Regions from separate parts of the Enterobacter sp. C3_dUdeg genome, predicted to be linked through region 1. Evidence: predicted binding sites of a transcription regulator. Region 1 holds the regulator's gene; each other region holds the start of a gene.

Region 1 (7,525 bases):
CGCCGTGCCTCGACATCGCCGTGGGGTTCGATAACTTTGAAGCGGCGCGCCAGATGACGGCGGCGATCATCGCTCGCGGTCATCGTCATATCGCCTATCTGGGTGCGCGTCTTGATGAACGTACTATCATCAAACAGAAGGGATACGAGCAGGCGATGCTCGACGCGAACTTAACCCCCTACAGCGTGATGGTGGAGCAGTCCTCTTCCTATACGTCGGGTATTGAGCTGATGCGTCAGGCACGACGTGAGTATCCGCAACTGGACGGTATTTTCTGTACCAACGATGACCTTGCGGTCGGCGCGGCGTTTGAGTGTCAGCGTCTGGGGCTCAAGATCCCGGATGATATGGCGATTGCCGGTTTCCACGGCCACGACATTGGCCAGGTGATGGAGCCGCGTCTGGCGAGCGTCCTGACCCCGCGTGAACGTATGGGCCGCATTGGCGCAGAACGCCTGCTGGCGCGCATTCGTGGCGAGACGGTTACCCCAAAAATGTTAGATTTAGGTTTCACCTTGTCACCGGGTGGATCTATTTGAACTGACAAATTTGAAGTAGCTCACACTTATTCACTTCGCGCACGTTTGGATATTGCTTCTCTTTTGCCCCGGCAGGACAATGTTACCGATAACTGTTACCCGTAACAATTGACTGAGGGACACCCTTTGAGCACGACTAATCACGATCACCACGTCTACGTCCTGATGGGCGTTTCCGGTAGCGGGAAATCAGCCGTAGCCAGCGAAGTGGCGCATCAACTCCAGGCTGCGTTCCTTGATGGCGACTTCCTCCATCCGCGCAGCAACATCATGAAAATGGCGTCCGGCGAGCCGCTGAACGACGACGACCGCAAACCGTGGTTGCAGGCGCTGAATGACGCCGCGTTCGCTATGCAGCGTACCAACAAAGTCTCCCTGATCGTCTGCTCTGCGCTGAAAAAAACCTACCGCGACCTGCTGCGCGACGGTAACCCGAACCTCTCTTTCATCTACCTGAAGGGGGACTTCGAGGTGATTGAAAGCCGCCTGAAGGCGCGTAAAGGTCACTTCTTCAAAACCCAGATGCTGGTGACGCAGTTCGAAGCGCTGCAGGAGCCGGGTGAAGATGAGAAAGACGTCTTAGTGGTTGATATCGATCAGTCACTGGAAGGTGTTGTTGCCAGCACCATCGAGGTCATTAATAAAAGGCAGTAAGTTTTGAGTACATTAACGCTAGTTTTGACAGCAGTGGGTTCCGTGTTGCTGCTGCTGTTTTTAGTGATGAAGGCGCGTATGCACGCTTTTGTCGCTTTGATGGTGGTTTCTATAGGTGCAGGTCTCTTTTCCGGTATGCCGCTCGACAAGATCGCCGCGACGATGGAAAAAGGGATGGGCGGCACGCTGGGCTTCCTGGCGATTGTGGTCGCCCTTGGCGCGATGTTTGGCAAGATTTTGCACGAGACGGGCGCGGTCGACCAGATTGCCGTCAAGATGCTGAAATCCTTCGGCCACAGCCGCGCGCACTACGCGATTGGTCTGGCTGGCCTGATTTGCGCGCTGCCGCTGTTCTTCGAAGTCGCCGTTGTGCTGCTGATAAGCGTCGCGTTCTCCATGGCGCGTCATACCGGCACTAACCTCGTGAAGCTGGTTATTCCGCTGTTTGCGGGCGTGGCTGCGGCTGCAGCGTTTCTGCTGCCGGGGCCTGCGCCGATGCTGCTGGCGTCCCAGATGCACGCCGACTTTGGCTGGATGATCCTGATTGGCCTGTGCGCGGCAATCCCGGGAATGATTATTGCCGGTCCGCTGTGGGGCAACTTTATCAGCCGTTACGTTGAGCTACACATTCCGGATGACATCACCGAGCCGCACCTGGGCGAGGGCAAAATGCCGTCCTTCGGCTTTAGCCTGTCGTTGATCCTGCTCCCGCTGGTTCTCGTGGGTCTGAAAACCATCGCCGCGCGCTTTGTGCCGGTGGGTTCCAGCGCCTACGAATGGTTCGAGTTCATCGGCCACCCGTTCACGGCGATCCTGGTGGCGTGTCTGGTGGCGATTTACGGCCTGGCGATGCGTCAGGGAATGCCAAAAGACCGGGTGATGGAGATCTGCGGTGCCGCGTTGCAGCCGGCGGGCATTATCCTGCTGGTGATCGGCGCTGGCGGCGTGTTCAAGCAGGTGCTGGTGGATTCCGGCGTGGGCCCGGCTCTGGGCGAAGCGCTGACCGGGATGGGCCTGCCGATTGCGGTCACCTGCTTCGTGCTGGCCGCGGCGGTGCGCATCATCCAGGGTTCCGCAACCGTGGCGTGCTTAACCGCCGTGGGTCTGGTGATGCCGGTGATTGAACAGCTGAACTATTCCGGTGCGCAGATGGCGGCGCTGTCTATCTGTATCGCGGGCGGTTCGATTGTGGTCTCTCACGTTAACGACGCGGGCTTCTGGCTGTTCGGTAAATTTACCGGCGCCACCGAAGCGCAAACCCTGAAAACCTGGACGCTGATGGAAACCATCCTTGGCACGACGGGCGCCATTGTCGGGATGATTGCTTTCACACTGCTGAGCTGAATGCGGTGATTTAACAAGGCTCAAAAATAAGGCCCGGTAGCGTTAACGCTTACCGGGCCTTTATATTATGCAGAACGCCAGGCCGGGTCAGGTGAAACCACCAACCCGGCTTTTTCACATCACTCGCCCTGCGTCGCGCTCTCGATCGTCAAACGCACATCCGACGTAATGAGTTCGGCCAGCATCTGGTACACCTTCAGCGTCTCTTCCGGCTCGGCATCTCCCGTATCGCTGATGTAGCCTTCATCACGCAGCGTCAGGACCAGAGAGCTGAAGACCGCTTTGTCGAAGAACTCCGGGGCGTTAATGCCGTGCAGAACGGACAGGCGCTGTGCCAGCGTCCGGCTCTCTTTCTCCAGCGTGCCGCGGTTGATAGACGGGTTCGCACTCAGCAGCCAGAACGTAATGGCGTAGCGCTGCAGCGTTTCGCGCGCACCGGCCGCAAGCAGTTGCAGAGTTCGGGAACGCGACGGATTGATGTGCAGCTCGTCGTTTGAGACGGTGATCAGCCCCTGACGACGCAGCTCTTCCGTCAGTTTGTCCAGTTCGCCCGCCAGCTCGTCTTTGCTCCAGCGCAGGAACAGCTCCGCTTTCAGCATCGGATAGAGCGTCTCAACGTGACGCAATAGCTCCTGACGCGAAATACGGCGATGCTGGGTGATGATAGCCGCCATGAGCGACGGCAGCATCAGCATATGGGTGATGTTGTTGCGGTAGTAGGTCATCAGCACTGCCTGCTCGCGCGGCAGAATAATGATGTCGCCGATCGTGTCCTTTTCGACTTCAAACTTGTTCATCTGCAGCGCGTGATCGATAAGCTCACTGGCGGTAGCAGAAGGCACGGTTGAATCAACGGAATACGGCACGTTGCGCATCATGTCCAGATAGCAATCCAGCTGCTCCGTGAGCTGTTCGCGGGTCAGCGAGCGCTGACGCGAAGCCAGAAGCGCCGTACAGCACAGGTTCATGGCGTTAGCCGCACCGGCGTTGTTAATACGCACCATCAGCTCGGACGCGATGCCGTTGACCGTTGGCGTCAGCCAGGCCGGACGAATCGCTTCGATAGGATCGATGGACTCGCGCCACTCGGGAACGTGATGGTTCAGATACGTCATCAGCGGCATGGGTTCGCCGAAGTTCACGTAGCCCTGACCGAGGTTGCGTAGCTTGCTCAAACCGCGCAGCATCTGCGGCAGGCTCTCTTTCTCTTTGGTCGCACCGCGCAGCTCTTTGGCGTACGTGCCCACTTCCATCACGTGCTCATAGCCAATGTAGATTGGCACCAGCGTGATTGGACGGGTTCCTCCGCGCAGCATCGCCTGAATGGTCATCGACAGCGTGCCGGTCTTCGGATCGAGCAGACGTCCGGTACGGGAACGACCGCCTTCCACGAAGTACTCCACGGAATAGCCGCGGCTGAACAGCTCGCCCAGATACTCGCGGAACACGGTGGAGTAGAGCTTGTTGCCCTTGAAGGTGCGACGGATAAAGAACGCGCCCAGGCGGCGGAAAATCGGACCTGCTGGCCAGAAATTCAGGTTGATACCGGCAGCAATGTGCGGCGGTACCAGCCCCTGGTGATAGAGCACGTAGGAAAGAAGCAGGTAGTCCATGTGGCTGCGGTGGCAGGGAACATAGACAATCTCATGGCCATCGTGCGCCAGCTGACGCACACGTTCAGCATTATGAACGTTGATGCCCTGATACAGGCGGTTCCAGGTAAAGCCGAGAATACGATCGGACAGGCGAATCATCTCGTAAGAGAAGTTCGCTGCAATCTCTTCCATCAGCGCAATGGCGTTCTGCTGGGCTTTCTCATGCGATATTTTCTTGCTGCGCGCTTCGTCTTCAACGGCGCGGGCAATCGCTTTGGAGGCCAGCAGCTTGTTGAACAGATCCTGACGCGCCGGGAGACGCGGTCCTACGGCAGCGAGGCGCTGGCGGGCGAAGTGCATACGCGCCACGCGCGCCAGTTTTTGCGCGATGATCTTGTCGGTACCGTGCTCGTCCGCCATACGACGCAGCGAAACGGAAGGGGAGAAACGCACAAAGCTGTCGCGTCCCAGCCAGGAGACCGCGAAGAACTTCTGGATGCCGTTAAGCATGCGCAGCGGCGGATTCTCTTCACCTTTTTCACGGCCCGGACGACGACCAAACATCACCGATACCGGCACCATCTGCACATCCAGATCGGGGTTGCTGCGGTGCAGGTCAAGATAGTCGTGGAACAGCTTGATGGACTCTTCTTTTGGCGTGTAGTAGGTAAACACGCGCGGTCCACCGTGAATGAACACGTAGCGCGGCAGCAGCGTACCGTCAACTTCAAGCGGTTCAAGCGGGTCCGGTAAGTCATGCGCCAGACACTGGGCGCGAAGCGTCAGTAAGTCTGCCTTCGAGTTATAAGGCAAAACGTACATAATAGGACGCGAGGTATCGAGCCCCAATTCCAGCGCGGGTTCTGCTGGGATAGACTTGCTTTTTACCAGGATGCTTAATGGTAAATTAAGTAATTTGTAGTAAATTCGTGGCCAGCCGGACATAAACGATGTAAAGCCTCTGGTTAATAATGCAATTGCGGCGCAAGGATAACAGAAAGCGCGCAAAATTTCTGTTGTTACCCGTCATACTTCAGGCTGTAGCGAAACGCGCTACAGTTCCTGTTACTGACGCTTTTTTTCATAAAAGGTTCTTTTAATGGCCAATAATACCACTGGGTTAACGCGTATCATCAAAGCCGCCGGCTATTCATGGAAAGGTTTCCGTGCCGCGTGGATCAACGAAGCCGCCTTTCGCCAGGAGGGCGTCGCCGCTATCATCGCGGTGATCATCGCCTGTTTCCTTGATGTTGATGCTATTACCCGCGTACTTCTAATCGGTTCCGTGCTTCTGGTGATGATAGTGGAAATTCTTAATAGCGCTATTGAAGCCGTTGTTGATCGCATTGGTTCAGATTTCCACGAGCTTTCTGGCCGCGCAAAAGACATGGGCTCTGCTGCCGTGTTGCTGGCGATTATCACTGCCGTTATCACCTGGGTCACGCTGCTTTGGTCACATTTCCGATGAGCCTCGAGGAATAATTAAGTCCCTGGTTTTTTGTGCAGTTTTTGGTTCCAAAATCGCCTTTGACTGTATATACTCACAGCATAACTGTATATACACCCAGGGGGCGGAATGAAAGCGTTAACGACCAGGCAGCAAGAGGTGTTTGATCTCATCCGGGATCATATCGGCCAGACGGGTATGCCACCCACGCGTGCGGAAATCGCGCAGCGTCTGGGCTTCCGTTCTCCGAATGCTGCCGAAGAACACCTGAAAGCGCTGGCGCGTAAAGGCGTGATTGAGATTGTTTCAGGCGCGTCACGCGGTATCCGCCTGCTGGTGGAAGAAGAGACGGGCATTCCGCTGATAGGCCGTGTTGCCGCCGGTGAGCCTTTACTGGCACAGCAACATATTGAAGGCCACTACCAGGTCGATCCTGGCATGTTCAAACCGAGCGCAGATTTCCTGCTGCGCGTTAGCGGTATGTCGATGAAAGACATCGGTATTCTTGATGGCGATCTGCTTGCGGTGCACAAAACGCAGGATGTGCGTAACGGCCAGGTAGTTGTCGCGCGCATTGATGATGAAGTTACCGTCAAGCGTCTGAAAAAACAGGGTAACACCGTTCAGCTGCTGCCTGAAAACAACGAGTTCTCCCCGATTGTGGTCGATCTCCGCGAACACAACTTCTCTATCGAAGGACTGGCGGTTGGGGTCATTCGCAACGGTGAATGGCTGTAATCTCTTCCTGACAGGCTATGGCGCCGCTGTAGCCTGCTTCATTCTCCACTCCCGGTATTTTTCATGTCACTGCTGACGGAATCAGATAAGGCATTGTGGCGTCTCGCTCTGCCGATGATTTTTTCCAATATCACCGTGCCCTTGCTGGGGCTGGTCGATACTGCCGTTATTGGTCATCTTGATTCGCCTGTTTATCTTGGCGGCGTGGCGATTGGCGCAACGGCAACCAGCTTCCTGTTTATGCTGCTGCTCTTTTTGCGCATGAGCACCACCGGACTCACGGCACAGGCTTATGGTGCAAAAGATCCGCTGCGTCTGGCGCGCGCGCTGGTCCAGCCGCTGATCCTTGCGCTTGGCGCGGGAGTGTTAATCGTTTTATTACGTACGCCCCTGATCGACCTTGCGCTCCATGTTGTTGGCGGCAGCGAGGCGGTACTGGCGCAGGCGCGACGTTTCCTTGAAATTCGCTGGCTCAGCGCGCCCGCCTCGCTGGCAAACCTGGTTCTGCTGGGGTGGCTACTGGGCGTTCAGTACGCCCGTGCGCCAGTGATTTTGCTGGTGGTAGGCAACCTTCTCAACATTGTGCTGGATGTCTGGCTGGTAATGGGCCTGAATATGAACGTGCAGGGCGCGGCGCTGGCGACGGCGATTGCCGAATACGGAACCTTGATTATCGGTCTGTGGATGGTCTGGCGCGTGCTGGCGATGCGCGGGATCTCCCTGGCGCTGCTCAAAACCGCATGGCGCGGCAATATCCGTAGGCTGCTGGCGCTCAATCGTGACATCATGCTGCGCTCGCTGCTGCTTCAGCTCTGCTTCGGCGCGCTGACGGTTTTCGGGGTCCGACTGGGGCCAGAAATCGTCGCGGTCAACGCGGTATTGATGACGCTGCTGACCTTTACCGCCTACGCGCTGGACGGATTTGCCTATGCGGTAGAAGCGCATTCCGGGCAGGCGTACGGGGCGCGCGAAAGCGAGCAGCTTAGGGACGTCTGGCGGGCAGCCTGCCGCCAGTCTGGGCTGGTGGCGCTGGCGTTTGGCCTGGTTTACGCCTGCTTTGGTGAGCAAATTGTCGCGTTGCTTACGTCTCTTCCTGCGCTGCGCGAGCTGGCGAGTCACTATCTCATCTGGCAAGTCATCTTACCGGTGGTCGGCGTCTGGTGTTATCTGCTGGACGGCATGTTCATTGGTGCGACGCGCGGAGCGGA
Region 2 (7,525 bases), on a different contig from region 1:
CAGCAATTCTAATAATTCCATTTTTTTTATTTATTAAATTATCTATAAATTGAGCTGCCAAATGTTTAGATGATCTCCTTAACTCCAAAAATATATGCGATTCAAGATGGTTTTTAATAAATCTTTTTGTTGTAAGTGCGTCAAGAGCGTTATGTTGATATGTTATCTCTAATTTATCAAGTAACTCTTGAGTGATCCATGGATTACTTTCATCAGTACCGTTGAGTTGACGTCTAACTTTGTATAATACATCAGCCCCCAGAGGGGTATTTTCTTTTCTAGATATTATGCTTTTGATTAGTTCGTTTTTGTTGGTACTTTCTGAAATGACTTTATTTGTCAGCCAATTCATTTTTCGGTATAAATCTGAAGATAGAAATCCGTAATTAGACTCCTGTGATATGATAAGTTTTTCTGAGAATAGAAATTTATCATATATACATTTCAAAATATCAAAGGCATCATCATCGATAATGTTGGAATAGTTAGTCATCATTTCAAAAAAACGATCTTCAGCGTTGCTTGATTCAACGTCAATTAGGAACTCAGATCTAGATATTTCACCTCGAATAAATTTAATGATGTCCTGATCTGATAAATATCCAATAGGAGTTTCATAATGAAATGCAACATGTAAGCGTTGAGGCGCAGACACTCTTCCTGCATAATCAGGGTTTGTAACCCCATAATGCGAGTAGCCTCCAGAGGCAAGCAAAGGGAACACTTCACCTAGAAGATTAATCATTAATCTCCGATCTTTATCATTGAAAATTTGAAGATGATGATTTCTTTCATTATCGAATGTTTTGACGATTTCTTCCGGCTTTTCTAACAAAAGTCCATCATTGGTAAATCTCTTTCCAATATATGCTTCAGGATTGTTTTTTATGTGTTCATATAGGCTGTTTGATTTTATTGCTATTAATGATAAAGCAAACAGATCTGAAAAACATACCTGACCTTCTACTTGTGCTAAAATAAATCTCAAATGGTTAAAAAGTTTTTTTATTTCCCTTGGGTTCTTAATTAAGTGTTTGAAGTAATTGTGAAATATCCAACTTAAGCGCTCTTGATCATTTTCAAAATTTTCTGTGAGTTTATTTTCGCTAAGGTTAGAGAATTCAATTTCTGCAAGCTCGGTTATACTACTCTCTGAAATAACTGGAAGTGGTACCCGTAACTGAACAATCTTATTGATGTATTGTGCGGAGTTTTCTATGCCATTTTTTTTAAGTACTTCAGTTAGATAATTGGGATCAAATGCAAGCAGGAATGAAGTGCCAGGGAAGTCCGCTACTGCTTTAACCAATCGTAATACCTGAAATGTCTCAGTCGGTGTTAATCTATCAATGTCATCGATAATTATTATGATTGGATAAGGAAGTTTTTGTATTTCTTTAGATACTTTATTTTTTTTACTTAAAAGATCTAACTCTTTTAAGTCTTCGGTTTTTTTTGTAGCGCTTGAAAATTTTGAAAATACTTTTTCTAGGATAGATGCCCATGGTTCAGTTCCAGGGACAAGTTTTGCAATATTAAATAAACTTGCATATTTTACCAACTCTTTCGAGACTTTAAGTGCTAAGGATGTTTTATCCTTAAGGTTTAACTGTGCTGAGAAGCTGACCAGAAAATCTTGTATTAAAGATTCGGGATTGCCCGCTAACCAAGGGTTATATTCAATGATAGCGGGGTAAGTCTCCTTTTCCTGTAAGGCACCTTTAATTAAATTTATTACTGATGTTTTGCCATTTCCCCATTCACCCTCTAATGAGACAGTAAGACATTCATCTTCACAATTAAGTAGAAGTACATTTGCTAGTCCGTTTGCAAAACTGAGTCTATTTAGAAGGTCGGGATCATCAATTCCGCCATAAATGGGTTGATCGTTATGATATTTGCTCATGTTTGTCTCTTCGAACAGGAATATAATGTTGAATTTTTGTGATAATTGATAAATCAAATCGTAATTCAAGTCAAGAGAAATTCAAAGCAGGAAGTATTTCAGACATCTGTTTCACTCGCATGATGAAAAAAAGTTCCTAAAGCAAACATCTCATTGTTTGCTGTTACCAAACCCAGAAGATAAAAAGCCCCAAAAGGGGCTTGGCAGTTATGGCTTCTTAGGTGGTGGCGCTGGTTGCGTAACTTGCTTAGGTGGCTTGTAACCTTCGTTAATAGGCTGAGATTTAGGTTGGTAACCGTAGTCATTTTCTTTCGGACGGTAACCTTCATTTTTGAATTTTCCGTTATTTGTCATGTGATTTCCTTTTTTAAATATGATAGTTCAAGGTTTCTTCGGTGGAGGGGCTGGTTGTGATGTCTGCTTAAGCGGTTTGTATCCACTATTTACATCTTGTTTTGGTTGGTAGCCTTTATTGTTAGGCTGATAACCATCTTGAGCTATAGGTTTCTTAGTTTCACTCACTATTATCTCCTTCTTGACTATTTTCACTAGGGTTAGTGAATCTGAAAAATTCAATGTGCTCAATATCTTTTGAAAGAATCAAAATGCCAAGCGTATCTGTTCTTGCCCTTTCAAACCCCCCATCTGCGTTGATCACCCAATTTTCTTCAAGGTATAGCTGCTCTGGATTAGGAGAACTTGATGAAAATGAGTCAGCAGAATATTTGCCAGCTATTTTATTTCCATCTTTAAGAGTAACTATAACCCATGATGACATTCTTAGCCCGAAATAATAATCCCAAGCCCGCCCTGTAGGATGTGGAAGCAAATTACATAGCCACTTCCACGATCGCATCCATACAAATAATAAAGTCAAGATGATAGGGCTAACAAAGAGAACACACAAATAGAAAAGCATGTATGTGATTAAATGAGTGGCACCATATTGCGATTTTTCAAATAAATATATAGGTATTAGCCATATTGCATAATTGATGCAGCTATATGTTACAACCTCAATAACTGTCTTAGACGTATCAAGTTGAACATTGGGATGTAGTACACTGTACAGCTTCATACTTAGAAAACCCGGAATAACGAAGGCTATGAAAATGACCAATTTATTTGTATCCCAAATATCCATGTATTTCTTTCCTTACACAATAATTCCGTAAATGGATTATGCCACTTATCACTTGCCAGAAGCATGGAGATTATCACCATCTTGAAAGAATTTTTACTCTTGCGGAGTCCCAAGGGTGATGTAGTCTCTACTCGTTTGTTTGACAATTCGTGCTGTTAAGCCGTTGATCAAACTTCTCCATAAGTGTACTGTATAAACATACAGCTTTTGCGGTGGAGGCGCTTATGAAAGTTGAATTAACCATTGATCGTACTAAAGAACTTCCAGAGGGTGCAGTCCCGGCACTTGAGAGAGAATTATTAAAACGGATCCAGAGTCAGTTCGGTAACTGCAGTCTGATTGTGCGTCGCGCAGGTTCCGATGGGTTAAGTGTTTACGGTGGCGAAAAAGAAACTAAGAAAAAGGTTGAGGAAATCCTCCAGCAGACCTGGGAAAGTGCAGACGACTGGTTTTATTGAAACAGCATGCAGAAATTTTCCAGTTTGGAGGGGAGATCGGTGAAACAAAAAGAAGAATTACCAAATAAGGGCTATGCGGTCATCAGGTGCAACGATGGGGTTATCGTTGCGCGACTGCACTCATTTCCTGATAGTGGTCGTGCACTCATGTACAGACGCGGGGATGAGGTGTCATTCATGCCGTTACAGGATGATGAGATAGTAGGAACACCGACACTCTTTACGCAGATGCTTGAACGGGCTGGTTATCGCGTTTCCAAGAATTCTGTTACACTCCCGTCATAGGCCTGAACACCCTATACCTGCTGCGCCACTGGAGAGATACCATGGCGCAAATACCAAACCAGAATAAATCCTTACTGACCCTTCAAAGGGCCAGCAATTTTCTTTTGATGTCACTCCTGCAGGAGGCGGCATGAAGAAAAGCTGGTTCACTTACACCGGGCTGACAACCGAAGAAGCCAATGAGCTGGTGGCGCGCTATAAGTCCAAAGGGGTTCCCGTCGAGAAAAGCCTCGATATTGACCCTCGTCTTTGGATAGTCAGCGCATTACTACCTCAGCAAAAATCCTCAGCTAAGACAGCGCAAAGCATGCGTTCTCGTGCATGGGGGTGATCGTGACAGTGTACAACATCCTCCCGATGGGTAAGCCACGCATGACGCGTGCAGACAAATGGAAAAAGCGCCCTGAAGTTATGCGTTACCGGGCCTTTTGCGATCACGTCCGGCTGCTGGGCATTTACATGCCAGAGTCAAATTCGCACGTTACCTTCGTTCTTCCGATGCCGAATAGCTGGAGCAAAAAGAAGCGCGCAGAGATGAACGGGCAGCCCCATCAGGGTAAACCCGATCTTGATAACCTGATGAAGTCTCTGATGGATGCGCTCTTCGAGGACGACACGCATATCTGGGATTCAAGGATAACAAAGCTCTGGGGCGAGAACGGGCAGATCATTATCAGGGAGAGCGAGTGATGCGTGCGCTTCTTCGACCTGTGATTGCTAGGGAGCTGGGTGTCGTACTTTTGAAGCCAGGAAGAGAGCTGATGGAGTTGTTCACCGCAGGAAGAGTGTTAATCGAGCGCCAGCCAGAAAGTATGGCCGGGTATCAAACTGGTCGCGTTTCGGACGCGCGGCAGCCACTGGCTGAAAACGAGCAGCTGCGAAGCTTCTTTCTGAATGAAAAGGTGCTGACTGCAGCTGGCGGTATTAGCGGGCTTGATTACTGGTTGCTGAAGCACGGCGCCGGACATTGCCAGAACGCCCACAGTGATTACCACTATCACGAACTAACCATCATGCACCATGAGCCTGGATCCATCCTTCTTTGTGGCTCTTGCGATAACCAGCTTCGAGAGCAGTGTACCGAGGAACTAGCAGAACTGGCATGGAGAAACGTAATTGCCTTTGTTCTGGATTCGGTTCGTATTTCACTCGCTATCGACAAAAGCCGCGAGATTTCTCTCGCTGAACTCTGCTGGTGGGCAGTTCGTAAAGGGGTTACGGATGCACTTCCAGAATCATGCGTTCGTGAAGCGCTTCGTTTACCTCAAGAAAGCAAGATCGGTCGCGAAAGCGATATTACGCCTTCTGTGCCGGCCAGCAGCATCCTTAGGAAATTAGTTTCAGCGGTCGACCTGCCTGATGCGCTGACAGAACCCCTAGTAGGTGTGATGGTGGATCCGGCGCCGCCTCAGTCTTTCATGCGTCGACCAAAGCGTCTTCGCTGGGAAAGTCGCGATTATCTGAATTGGGTGAAAACACAGCCCTGTGAATGCTGCCAGCAGCAATCAGACGACCCACATTACTTAATCGGATGGGGGCAGGGTGGCATGGCGACAAAAGCGCATGACATTTTCTCCATACCACTTTGCCGAAAGCATCACATCGAACTGCATAACGACCGACTGGCATTCGAGCGCAAATATGGCTCGCAGCTGGAAATGATCATTAGAGTGCTGGACCGGGCCTACGCGCTCGGCGTTCTGGCGTAAGGAGGACTTATGAACGATATGTATGAATTAATGGACCGTTGGGGTGCTTGGGCTGCAGATGAACATAATGGCGTTGACTGGCAACCAATCGCTGCCGGATTTAAAGGACTTCTTCCACACGGAAAGAAATCACGAAATCAGTGTGATGATGATACAGGTATAATGATCGATGGTTGCGTTGCTAGACTGAGGAAGTTTAAGCCTGATGAGTATGAATTGATCATTGCCCACTTCGTGGTCGGTATTTCGCTAAGAGCAATAGCTAAAAGGCGTAATTGCTCTGATGGAACAATAAGAAAGGAATTACAAACAGCACTCGGCTTTATCGATGGATGTATATCTATGATAAATTATTAACATCTTTTTTTGATCTAAATTGCAGGTAGCAACCTCATTGATACCTGCTTATTTCTGTTTTAGAAGGATTTTGATGTTCATTCTTATTATTGTTAGACAATGAATCAGGAAGCATATTGTAAGTATGGCAAGCCAAACACATAATAAACAAGCGTAGAGGTTAGTTGACAATCCTATTGTAAATTGAAGTATGGCTGTGATAAATGAAAGAAGAATTGATGAGTTTATAAATGAGGATAGGTTGTCTAATGGCTTGAATAAGTTTTTTTCACTTATGTCCGCCTCATCTACCTCATAAGCTTCACAGAATGAAGCTTTATATTCAGGTGTGGCGAAAACTTTATCTCTTAAGTTGACTATTACGAATGTATGTAAACTGAGAAGGAATGAACCAACAGAGATAAATCCTGAGAATAAATATCCACGAAGGTTTTTATGGTAGAAATCAAAAAAATTATCACTGACTACTGGAGTATGTCTATACAGGAAGAATAGCCCTGTGAGACACAGGGCGGAAATGATAATTAATAAAGCGTATTGCACGCCTATTTTCTGCCTAACGACCGCATCAGTTAAAGACATTTTTATTTTTCCCTTTCAACATTTCGTCTTTTATTATAGCGAATACTTTGCTTTTGAGGTAGTTCGTGTTTGTGATTCCATCTGTTTCCTTAGCTATACTATCGAATTCGTAAGTCTCAAGAAAAGTAGGGCAATTCATAAAATCGACTACTTTTTCAATGCCTGAATGATCTACAGCTCTTACTCTTGCTTTTACGATACCGGTTACATTTTTATAAATATCTGCGAGATGCTGTGATAACGGGGTTGTTCTTACTCGGCTTGCAGATTCAATATTGAAGTTAATATCTGTAGTATTAATGAAAGGTGAAAGTGCAGTCATTGGACCTGATTTGAAATCTACATGATCAAATTTAAAAGTAGCTTGTTTTATCTCCTTAAATGCACGCAAAATTGATGAAATGTCTTTTTTGCTGGTAATTAAGCTGAACTCGAATCTGGCTTGATATTTTTCATTTATTTTTCTTACTAAATCTGGATCTGGAGATTTCCCTAAAAGATCTATCTCCTCACTGCATTTACTTCGGATAAATTCATTGCTTATAGTCTGTAAGTGCGTAAATACGCCGTTTAGCGAGCAAGAACCATGATGATACATATATAAGCCTTTAAGATTAGACTTTTTTATACAAAAGAAATTAAAGCTGACTAGTTTGTCGCCTTTGGTTAAGTCCTCTACTTTAAGTTTGAATTTTCCCTTGGAAAATTGCGCTAAACAGTTTTTTTTCTGATTTCTGAAGGTTACAACCAAGCCACTGTAAAAACTCTTATCATCAGATATAAGGATTTGACGAGAGTAATCAGTTCGGTTGTGAATACGAGAAGAATTTTTTATGAAATCAGACATTACATCCGAAGTATTTATGTTTTTATTATTGTTTTTTATAGTAAATCCAATGCTCTTAATTCTCATTTTCATTCCTTTAGGTGATAAGCGCTGTGTGGCATTAGTGAAACAAACACATGATATGAAAATGCTAACGCGTACGCAAAATATATCGTAGTCTGTTAAGAGTGGTTTCTATGCCATGGACTTAAAACGATATCTGGGTCTCATTTTACAGAGGCCTCAAGCTTTTTAGGG
Region 3 (7,525 bases), on a different contig from region 1:
GCTTACTGATGGAAGGCACTTTTTTACTGCCCTGCTGAATAATATGCAGCGCAAGGGCATGGAAGGTTCTGGCCGTGATATCCCGCGTGTGCAGACGTTCCTGGATGCGTTCGTCCATCTCCTGAGCAGCCTTGCGGCCAAAGGCCAGAAGCAGTATTTGATCGGCTACCGCTTCTCCGGTCGTCAGCAGCCAGCCGGCACGCGCCACCAGTACCGACGTTTTACCGCTACCGGCCCCCGCCAGCACCAGCAGCGACTGCTCGCCGTTGACCACCGCGCGCGCCTGGGCCGGATTGAGCGGTGAAGATTCCACCGTACTGAAAAAGTCGGCGTATTGGGTGAGCATAGCGTCCATCCAGGCCTGGTTATGGGCGAGACGGCTTTTATCCTTATCATTCAGCCAGGCCTGACACTGGCGCCAGGCGTCGCGACAGTTGTCAAACTCGTCGAGACGCGTCACGGAGAGCGGCAGCGCCGAGAGTGCCTGTCGGATCTTTTGCTGCAGCCCGGCGGTCTGCTGACGGGTCAGCCACGCGTGCTGTGCGTTGCTCTTCGCGATATCGTCCAGCACCTGCTGCAGCACCTGGGCGGCAATTACGCTCATATCCTGGCTCCACTGCTGCCACAGTGCGTTCAGGTGATGATGGAAACGCTGGGTTTCCGCCCACTCGGTGCCGTGAAGACGCACGACTTTATCGTCAGGCAGAACGAACTCCAGCTCGCCCCACACCAGCCCGCGTTTACAGTGGATAGCCAGAAGCTGATTAAACGGAATAAGGTATTCGTGGCGTTCCCCGGAGACTTTCACCCCGGCATTAAGGAGAACCACCCTGTCGTAAGGGTGTTGCGCCAGGCGTTTGCCTAACGACGTTGCTTTCAGTTCCATGTTCCGCCAAATCCACGAAGAGATAATTTACCTGACAGTTTAACTGCCAGTTTTAAGGTGCTCCAGCCTAAAAAAACGTTACAATCATTGGGCGTTAATTTTATCGAAAGGAAGTGAGGGTTTATGCGTACCGTTCTGAATGTGTTGAATTTTGTGCTGGGCGGTTTTGCCACCACCCTTTCCTGGCTTTTTGCCACGCTGGTGAGCATCGTCCTGATTTTCACGCTTCCCCTGACCCGTTCCTGCTGGGAAATCACAAAACTCTCCTTAATCCCCTACGGGAATGAAGCTATCCACGTTGACGAGCTCAATCCGGAGAGCAAAAACGCCCTGATGAATACGGGCGGAACCCTGCTGAACATACTGTGGCTGATTTTCTTCGGCTGGTGGCTGTGCATCATGCATATTTTTGCCGGTATTGCACAGTGCATCACGATTATTGGTATTCCGGTGGGGATAGCGAACTTTAAGATCGCCGCTATCGCCCTTTGGCCCGTCGGTCGCAGGGTTGTTCCGGTAGAAGTGGCCCAGGCGGCGCGTGAAGCAAACGCGCGTCGTCGTTTTCAGTAAATAAGGACCGGCCGCGTTTATGCTAAGCCCATTGCTTCGCCGTTATACCTGGAACAGCACCTGGCTATACAACGTCAGGATATTTATCGCCCTTTGCGGCACGGTTGCCCTGCCCTGGTGGCTGAATGATGTCAAGCTCACCATTCCGCTTACGCTGGGAGTGGTGGCCGGGGCGCTGGCGGACCTGGACGATCGTCTGGCCGGACGTTTACGTAACCTGGTCATTACGCTCGTCTGCTTTTTCATTGCGTCAGCGTCCGTTGAGCTGCTTTTCCCGTGGCCCTGGCTGTTTGCCCTGGGCCTTACGCTCTCAACCAGCGGGTTTATTTTGCTGGGCGGCCTCGGGCAGCGCTATGCCACCATCGCGTTTGGTGCATTGCTGATCGCTATCTACACCATGCTGGGCGTTTCCCTCTATGACCAGTGGTACCAGCAGCCGGTTCTCCTGCTGCTGGGCGCCATCTGGTATAACCTGCTGACGCTAACCGGTCATCTGATCTTCCCGGTTCGCCCGCTGCAGGATAACCTTGCCCGCAGCTTTGAGCAGTTAGCCCACTATCTGGAACTGAAATCCCGGCTGTTCGACCCGGATATCGAGGAAGAAAGCCAGGCTCCGCTCTACGATCTGGCGCTGGCAAATGGCCAGCTGGTCGCCACCCTTAACCAGACAAAAGCCTCTCTGCTTACCCGTCTGCGCGGCGATCGCGGTCAGCGCGGAACGCGAAGGACCTTACACTACTATTTTGCCGCCCAGGACATTCACGAACGTGCCAGCTCCTCGCACGTTCAATACGCGGCCCTGCGCGAGAAGTTCCGCTACAGCGACGTGATGTTCCGCTTCCAGCGCCTGCTGTCCATGCAGTCTCAGGCGTGTCAGCAGCTCTCGCGCTCCATTCTGCTGCGTACGCCCTATCAGCATGACCCCCGCTTTGAACGCGTATTCAGCCATCTTGATGCGGCGCTCGACCGCGTTCAGGCCAGCGGAACGTCACCGGAGCACATCAAAGCGCTGGGCTTTCTGCTGAACAACCTGCGGGCGATTGATGCTCAGCTGGCGACCATTGAGTCCGAACAGGCGATGGCGCTGCCGGGCAGTGAGGTGGAAAATCAGCTTGCTGATGACAGCGTGCACAGCGTTAGCGATATGTGGCTGCGTCTGAGCCGTAACTTTACGCCGGAGTCGGCACTCTTTCGCCACGCGGTGAGAATGTCGCTGGTGCTGTGCGTGGGGTATGCCTTTATCCAGATAACCGGGCTGCACCACGGCTACTGGATCCTGCTGACCAGCCTGTTCGTCTGCCAGCCGAACTATAACGCCACCCGACACCGTCTTGCGCTGCGTATTATCGGCACGCTGGTCGGCGTCGCGATCGGCCTTCCGGTACTCTATTTCGTGCCCTCCGTTGAAGGTCAACTGATTCTGATTGTGATCACCGGCGTGCTGTTCTTCGCGTTTCGCAACGTGCAGTACGCCCACGCCACCATGTTCATCACGCTGCTGGTGCTGCTCTGCTTTAACCTGCTGGGTGAAGGGTTTGAAGTTGCCCTGCCCCGCGTGATCGATACCCTGATTGGCTGTGCGATTGCCTGGGCTGCGGTCAGCTTTATCTGGCCGGACTGGCGTTTCCGCAATTTGCCGCGCGTGGTAGACAGGGCAATGAACGCCAACTGTCGATACCTTGACGCAATCCTGGAGCAGTACCACCAGGGGCGCGATAACCGCCTGGCTTACCGGATAGCCCGTCGCGACGCGCACAACAGTGATGCAGAACTGGCCTCCGTTGTCTCTAACATGTCAACGGAGCCTCGCGCCACGGCGGAGATTCGTGAGACTGCGTTCCGCCTGCTCTGTCTGAACCATACGTTCACCAGCTATATTTCGACGCTGGGTGCCCACCGTGAGAAACTCACCAACCCGGGCATTCTCAACCTGCTCGATGACGCCGTCTGCTACGTTGATGACGCACTTCATCACCGACCGGCCGATGAGCCGCGCGTTCAACAGGCGCTGGATGAACTGGCTCAACGCATTGCGCATCTTGACCCAGAAAACGACAGCAAAGCGCCGCTGGTGCTTCAGCAAATAGGCCTGCTTATCGCTCTGCTGCCTGAAATTTGCCGGCTGCAACAGCAAATCGCTACCTGGAGGAGTGATTCTCCTGTGGCTCAGGCAGCGCATTAAACCACTCCGTCAGCTCCCGGCGAATGCCTGCCGGGAGTGCCGCCTCATGCAGCCCCTCGATAGCCCCTTCCAGTGCGAAGAGAACCTTAATACCGAGCGCTTTGTTTTTTGCCCGCATCTTCAGCCAGCTCGCTCTGGCACCCAGCGCCCGCAGCGTTTCCTCATTGGTAATGCCAGCTTCAAAGAGCAAGACTTCAAGCTGAAAGGTCAGGTTTGGCAGATCCTTGAGTCGGTTTCGTTGATGGCGCTGATAGCGCTCTTTTCTTGCCGCACTGAGCGCAAACGAGGAGAGCTGAAGCAACCGCTCCCTGTCCTGCCATAATCCGTCATCCACACGATAATAGTTGAGCAGCACCGGGCGGCCTCGCTTCATCAACGTCAAAAAAGAGGAGGCATTTTTTACACAGTATTTCGCACTCTCCTCACAGGCGCGGAGATAAAGCTCTCCGTCTGACACCATGGCAAAAACCGCATCATCCACCGCCAGGGTATAGCCTCCAAACAGCGCGCGATGATGAATCTCGCCCAACGGGGAGAGGTATTCCTGGGATTTATAAATCCGTTCATAAGATATCTTTTTCATGATATTTCCCTTCAAAATCATAAAGTAACAACGAAATTTCTTACTAGCGGATCCGTTAGCAGGAAAATAGGCAACTTATTGCCGATGAGCAAGATGATTTTTCGAGGGACATCAACATTGAATGAATTTTGCGAGTCGCTTTCCGAAAATGAGGTTGATCTTTATGCATACAGGGGTTACTGTATATCCATACAGTAACTACAGGGCTGGAATGAATATGCACACTTCAGGCTATGCAAATCGCTCAACCTCTCTCTCTTCTACCGCAGGCAATGTCGCGCAGAATTCCGTCGAGCGTGTTTCCACGGGGCTTATCAGTGAAGTGGTTTATCGTGAAGACCAGCCCCTGTTGACGCAACTTCTGTTGTTGCCGTTATTACAACAGCTTGGTCAGCAATCGCGCTGGCAGCTTTGGCTCACGCCTCAGCAAAAACTGAGCCGTGAGTGGGTTCAGTCCGCAGGCCTTCCGCTTACTAAGGTCATGCAAATTAATCAGCTCCCGCCGTGCGACACCGTTGAGTCGATGATCCGCGCGTTACGCACCGGAAATTACAGCGTGGTGATTGGATGGTTACCGGAAGAATTGACGGAAGAGGAACATTTCCGTCTGACTGAAGCAGCCGAAGAAGGGAATGCGATCGGGTTCATTATGCGTCCGGTTCGATCGGATTCTTACCGCAGAGGACAACTTTCTGGGCTAAAAATTCACTCAAATTTGTATCATTGAGTGAAATTAAGATTTTTCCTGGAATTTTTTTTGACCACAAGATGGCATTAAAGTTCCCGGCCTGAAAATTGCGGCAAGGCTTGTCTGGTGCGGTTCTCCTTAATTTTATTGCACAAAATTCGTTCGAAAAATGTTAAATAATCGGTATACGGAACTTTTTTTTTCATATGCCTGACGGACTTCACACTTGTAAGTTTTCAGCTACGTTGTAGACTTTACATCGCCAGGGGTGCTCGGCCTAAGCCGAAGATATCGGTAGATTTATATTTGACCACGCCCCCCGGTGAAGGATTTAACCGTGATTCTCTCCTGAGACTTTCATGGCGAATTTTGGATGATAACGAGGCGCAAAAAATGAAAAAGACAGCTATCGCGATTGCAGTGGCACTGGCTGGCTTCGCTACCGTAGCGCAGGCCGCTCCGAAAGATAATACCTGGTATGCAGGTGGTAAACTGGGCTGGTCTCAGTTCCACGACACTGGCTGGTACAACAGCAGCCTGAACAATGATGGCCCAACTCACGAGAGCCAGCTTGGTGCAGGTGCGTTCGGTGGCTATCAGGTTAACCCGTATGTTGGTTTTGAAATGGGTTACGACTGGTTAGGTCGTATGCCATACAAAGGCGACACCATTAACGGCGCTTTCAAAGCACAGGGCGTTCAGCTGACCGCTAAACTGGGCTACCCAATCACTGACGATCTGGACGTGTACACCCGTCTGGGCGGCATGGTATGGCGCGCAGATTCCAGCAACAACATCTCTGGTGACAACCATGACACCGGTGTTTCCCCAGTATTCGCTGGTGGCGTTGAGTGGGCTATGACCCGTGACATCGCTACCCGTCTGGAATACCAGTGGGTTAACAACATCGGCGACGGCAACACCGTTGGTGTTCGTCCAGACAACGGCATGCTGAGCGTAGGTGTTTCCTACCGTTTCGGCCAGCAGGAAGAAGCAGCTCCAGTTGTTGCTCCAGCGCCGGCTCCAGCTCCAGAAGTACAGACCAAGCACTTCACTCTGAAGTCTGACGTTCTGTTCAACTTCAACAAAGCGACTCTGAAACCAGAAGGCCAGCAGGCACTGGATCAGCTGTACACCCAGCTGAGCAACCTGGATCCTAAAGACGGTTCCGTAGTGGTTCTGGGCTTCACCGACCGTATCGGTTCTGACGCTTACAACCAGAAACTGTCTGAGAAACGTGCTCAGTCTGTTGTTGATTACCTGATCTCTAAAGGTATCCCAGCTAACAAGATCTCCCCACGTGGTATGGGCGAATCTAACCCAGTTACTGGCAACACCTGTGACAACGTGAAAGCTCGCGCTGCACTGATCGACTGCCTGGCTCCAGATCGTCGCGTAGAGATCGAAGTTAAAGGCATCAAAGACGTTGTAACTCAGCCAGCGGCATAAGTTATCGTCTTATAAAAAAACCCCGCCATGCGGGGTTTTTTATTGTCTGAAGAAAAGAAAAATCTATTTTTTACCCAACAGAGCCTGAAGGTCGTTCTTCAGCGTCGACATCTGGTTGGCGTACTTCTCTTTATGTTCGGCATCCTCAATCAGCTGCACGATGGTTTCCGACAGCGTTTTGCCCCGTCGTTGTGCCAGCCCAGCCAGGCGTTGCCAGACAACGAACTCCAGGTCGATTGATTTTTTGCGAGTGTGCTGATGCTCAGCATTAAAATGCCGTTTGCGTCGCGCGCGGATAGTTTGCTTCATCCGGTTTAACAACGCGGGATTGATGTGTTTCTCGATCCAGCCGTTAACCTGTACCGGTTCATTTTCGAGGGTCAGCAAAATATCCACGGCTTCTTGCGCAGCGCTGGCTTCGACGTAGCAGGTGATCAGCTCCCCTTCACGGTGCTTTTTGACCAGGTACTTCCATTTCCAGCCGCTTTCGAGATTTTCCAGTTGTTGATATTTCATTGCGATCTCAGTGTTACCACGTAACTCTGTTCAGAATATCAGTTTTTTAGCAATCTGCTGAAAAGAAATCATATCCTGTGAGTGAATGCAGCCAATCGCCCTGTCGAAATCCCCAATCCTGCTTGGGTACAGCCCCCCGCTTACGGTATACTCCACGCTTTTACATCTGACTAAAAAACATCAACTTTGACCATTACGAAACTTGCATGGCGTGACCTTGTTCCGGATACCGAAAGTTACCAGGAACTGTTTGCACAGCCCGAACTCGCAAAAGAACACGAATTCATCCTTAGCGATACGCAGCCTCGTTTGCATTATGCGCTGGAGCAGGTGTTAAGCCCATGGGCAACAGCGCCCTTCATGCTGCTCAAGGCCCCGGAAGAAGCGGAATACCTGACGCTGCTCGGTGATGCCGTGCGCCAGCTGAAGCCGGAAGCGAACGCAGTTTTTGGCGGCCAGTATCGTATTGCGGGACATGATGTCACTTTCGAACCAACGGCGCAGGCCGATGGCCGTTTTGCCGCTAAGGGCGAAGTGATTACCGCTAACTGGGTCGAGGCGGAACAACTCTTTGGTTGTCTGCGCCAGTTTAACGGCGAACTTTCGCTGCAGCCGGGGCTGGTTCATCGCGCAAATGGCGGTGTTCTCATC

What was found. Region 1 encodes LexA, which represses DNA repair genes until DNA is damaged. Its sites were predicted from a motif close to TNCTGTATGTACATACAGNA; they were not measured.
Region 2: the regulator LexA is predicted to act here: its motif matches at 3,237-3,256, upstream of AC27FC_RS06910 (DinI-like family protein).
Region 3: the regulator LexA is predicted to act here: its motif matches at 4,399-4,418, upstream of sulA (SOS-induced cell division inhibitor SulA).

What each region holds. Positions count from the first base shown of each region.
Region 1 covers NZ_BAAKFX010000010.1:70,237-77,761, reverse strand. Annotated here, with positions in the region: gene gntR (gluconate operon transcriptional repressor GntR) at 1-539, shown strand, start outside; gene gntK (gluconokinase) at 666-1,193, shown strand; gene gntU (gluconate transporter) at 1,197-2,537, shown strand; gene plsB (glycerol-3-phosphate 1-O-acyltransferase PlsB) at 2,657-5,077, opposite strand; gene AC27FC_RS18675 (diacylglycerol kinase) at 5,232-5,600, shown strand; gene lexA (transcriptional repressor LexA) at 5,709-6,317, shown strand; gene dinF (MATE family efflux transporter DinF) at 6,381-7,525, shown strand, end outside.
Region 2 covers NZ_BAAKFX010000001.1:1,446,151-1,453,675, reverse strand. Annotated here, with positions in the region: gene AC27FC_RS06930 (KAP family P-loop NTPase fold protein) at 1-1,906, opposite strand, end outside; gene AC27FC_RS06925 (hypothetical protein) at 2,114-2,260, opposite strand; gene AC27FC_RS06920 (hypothetical protein) at 2,288-2,428, opposite strand; gene AC27FC_RS06915 (DUF6338 family protein) at 2,421-3,050, opposite strand; gene AC27FC_RS06910 (DinI-like family protein) at 3,275-3,508, shown strand; gene AC27FC_RS06905 (hypothetical protein) at 3,924-4,124, shown strand; gene AC27FC_RS06900 (RusA family crossover junction endodeoxyribonuclease) at 4,115-4,483, shown strand; gene AC27FC_RS06895 (DUF968 domain-containing protein) at 4,483-5,502, shown strand; gene AC27FC_RS06890 (antiterminator Q family protein) at 5,512-5,859, shown strand; gene AC27FC_RS06885 (hypothetical protein) at 6,428-7,354, opposite strand.
Region 3 covers NZ_BAAKFX010000004.1:74,598-82,122, forward strand. Annotated here, with positions in the region: gene helD (DNA helicase IV) at 1-886, opposite strand, end outside; gene AC27FC_RS12495 (YccF domain-containing protein) at 1,010-1,456, shown strand; gene yccS (YccS family putative transporter) at 1,476-3,638, shown strand; gene AC27FC_RS12505 (TfoX/Sxy family DNA transformation protein) at 3,595-4,221, opposite strand; gene sulA (SOS-induced cell division inhibitor SulA) at 4,439-4,948, shown strand; gene ompA (porin OmpA) at 5,303-6,358, shown strand; gene matP (macrodomain Ter protein MatP) at 6,422-6,874, opposite strand; gene AC27FC_RS12525 (AAA family ATPase) at 7,061-7,525, shown strand, end outside.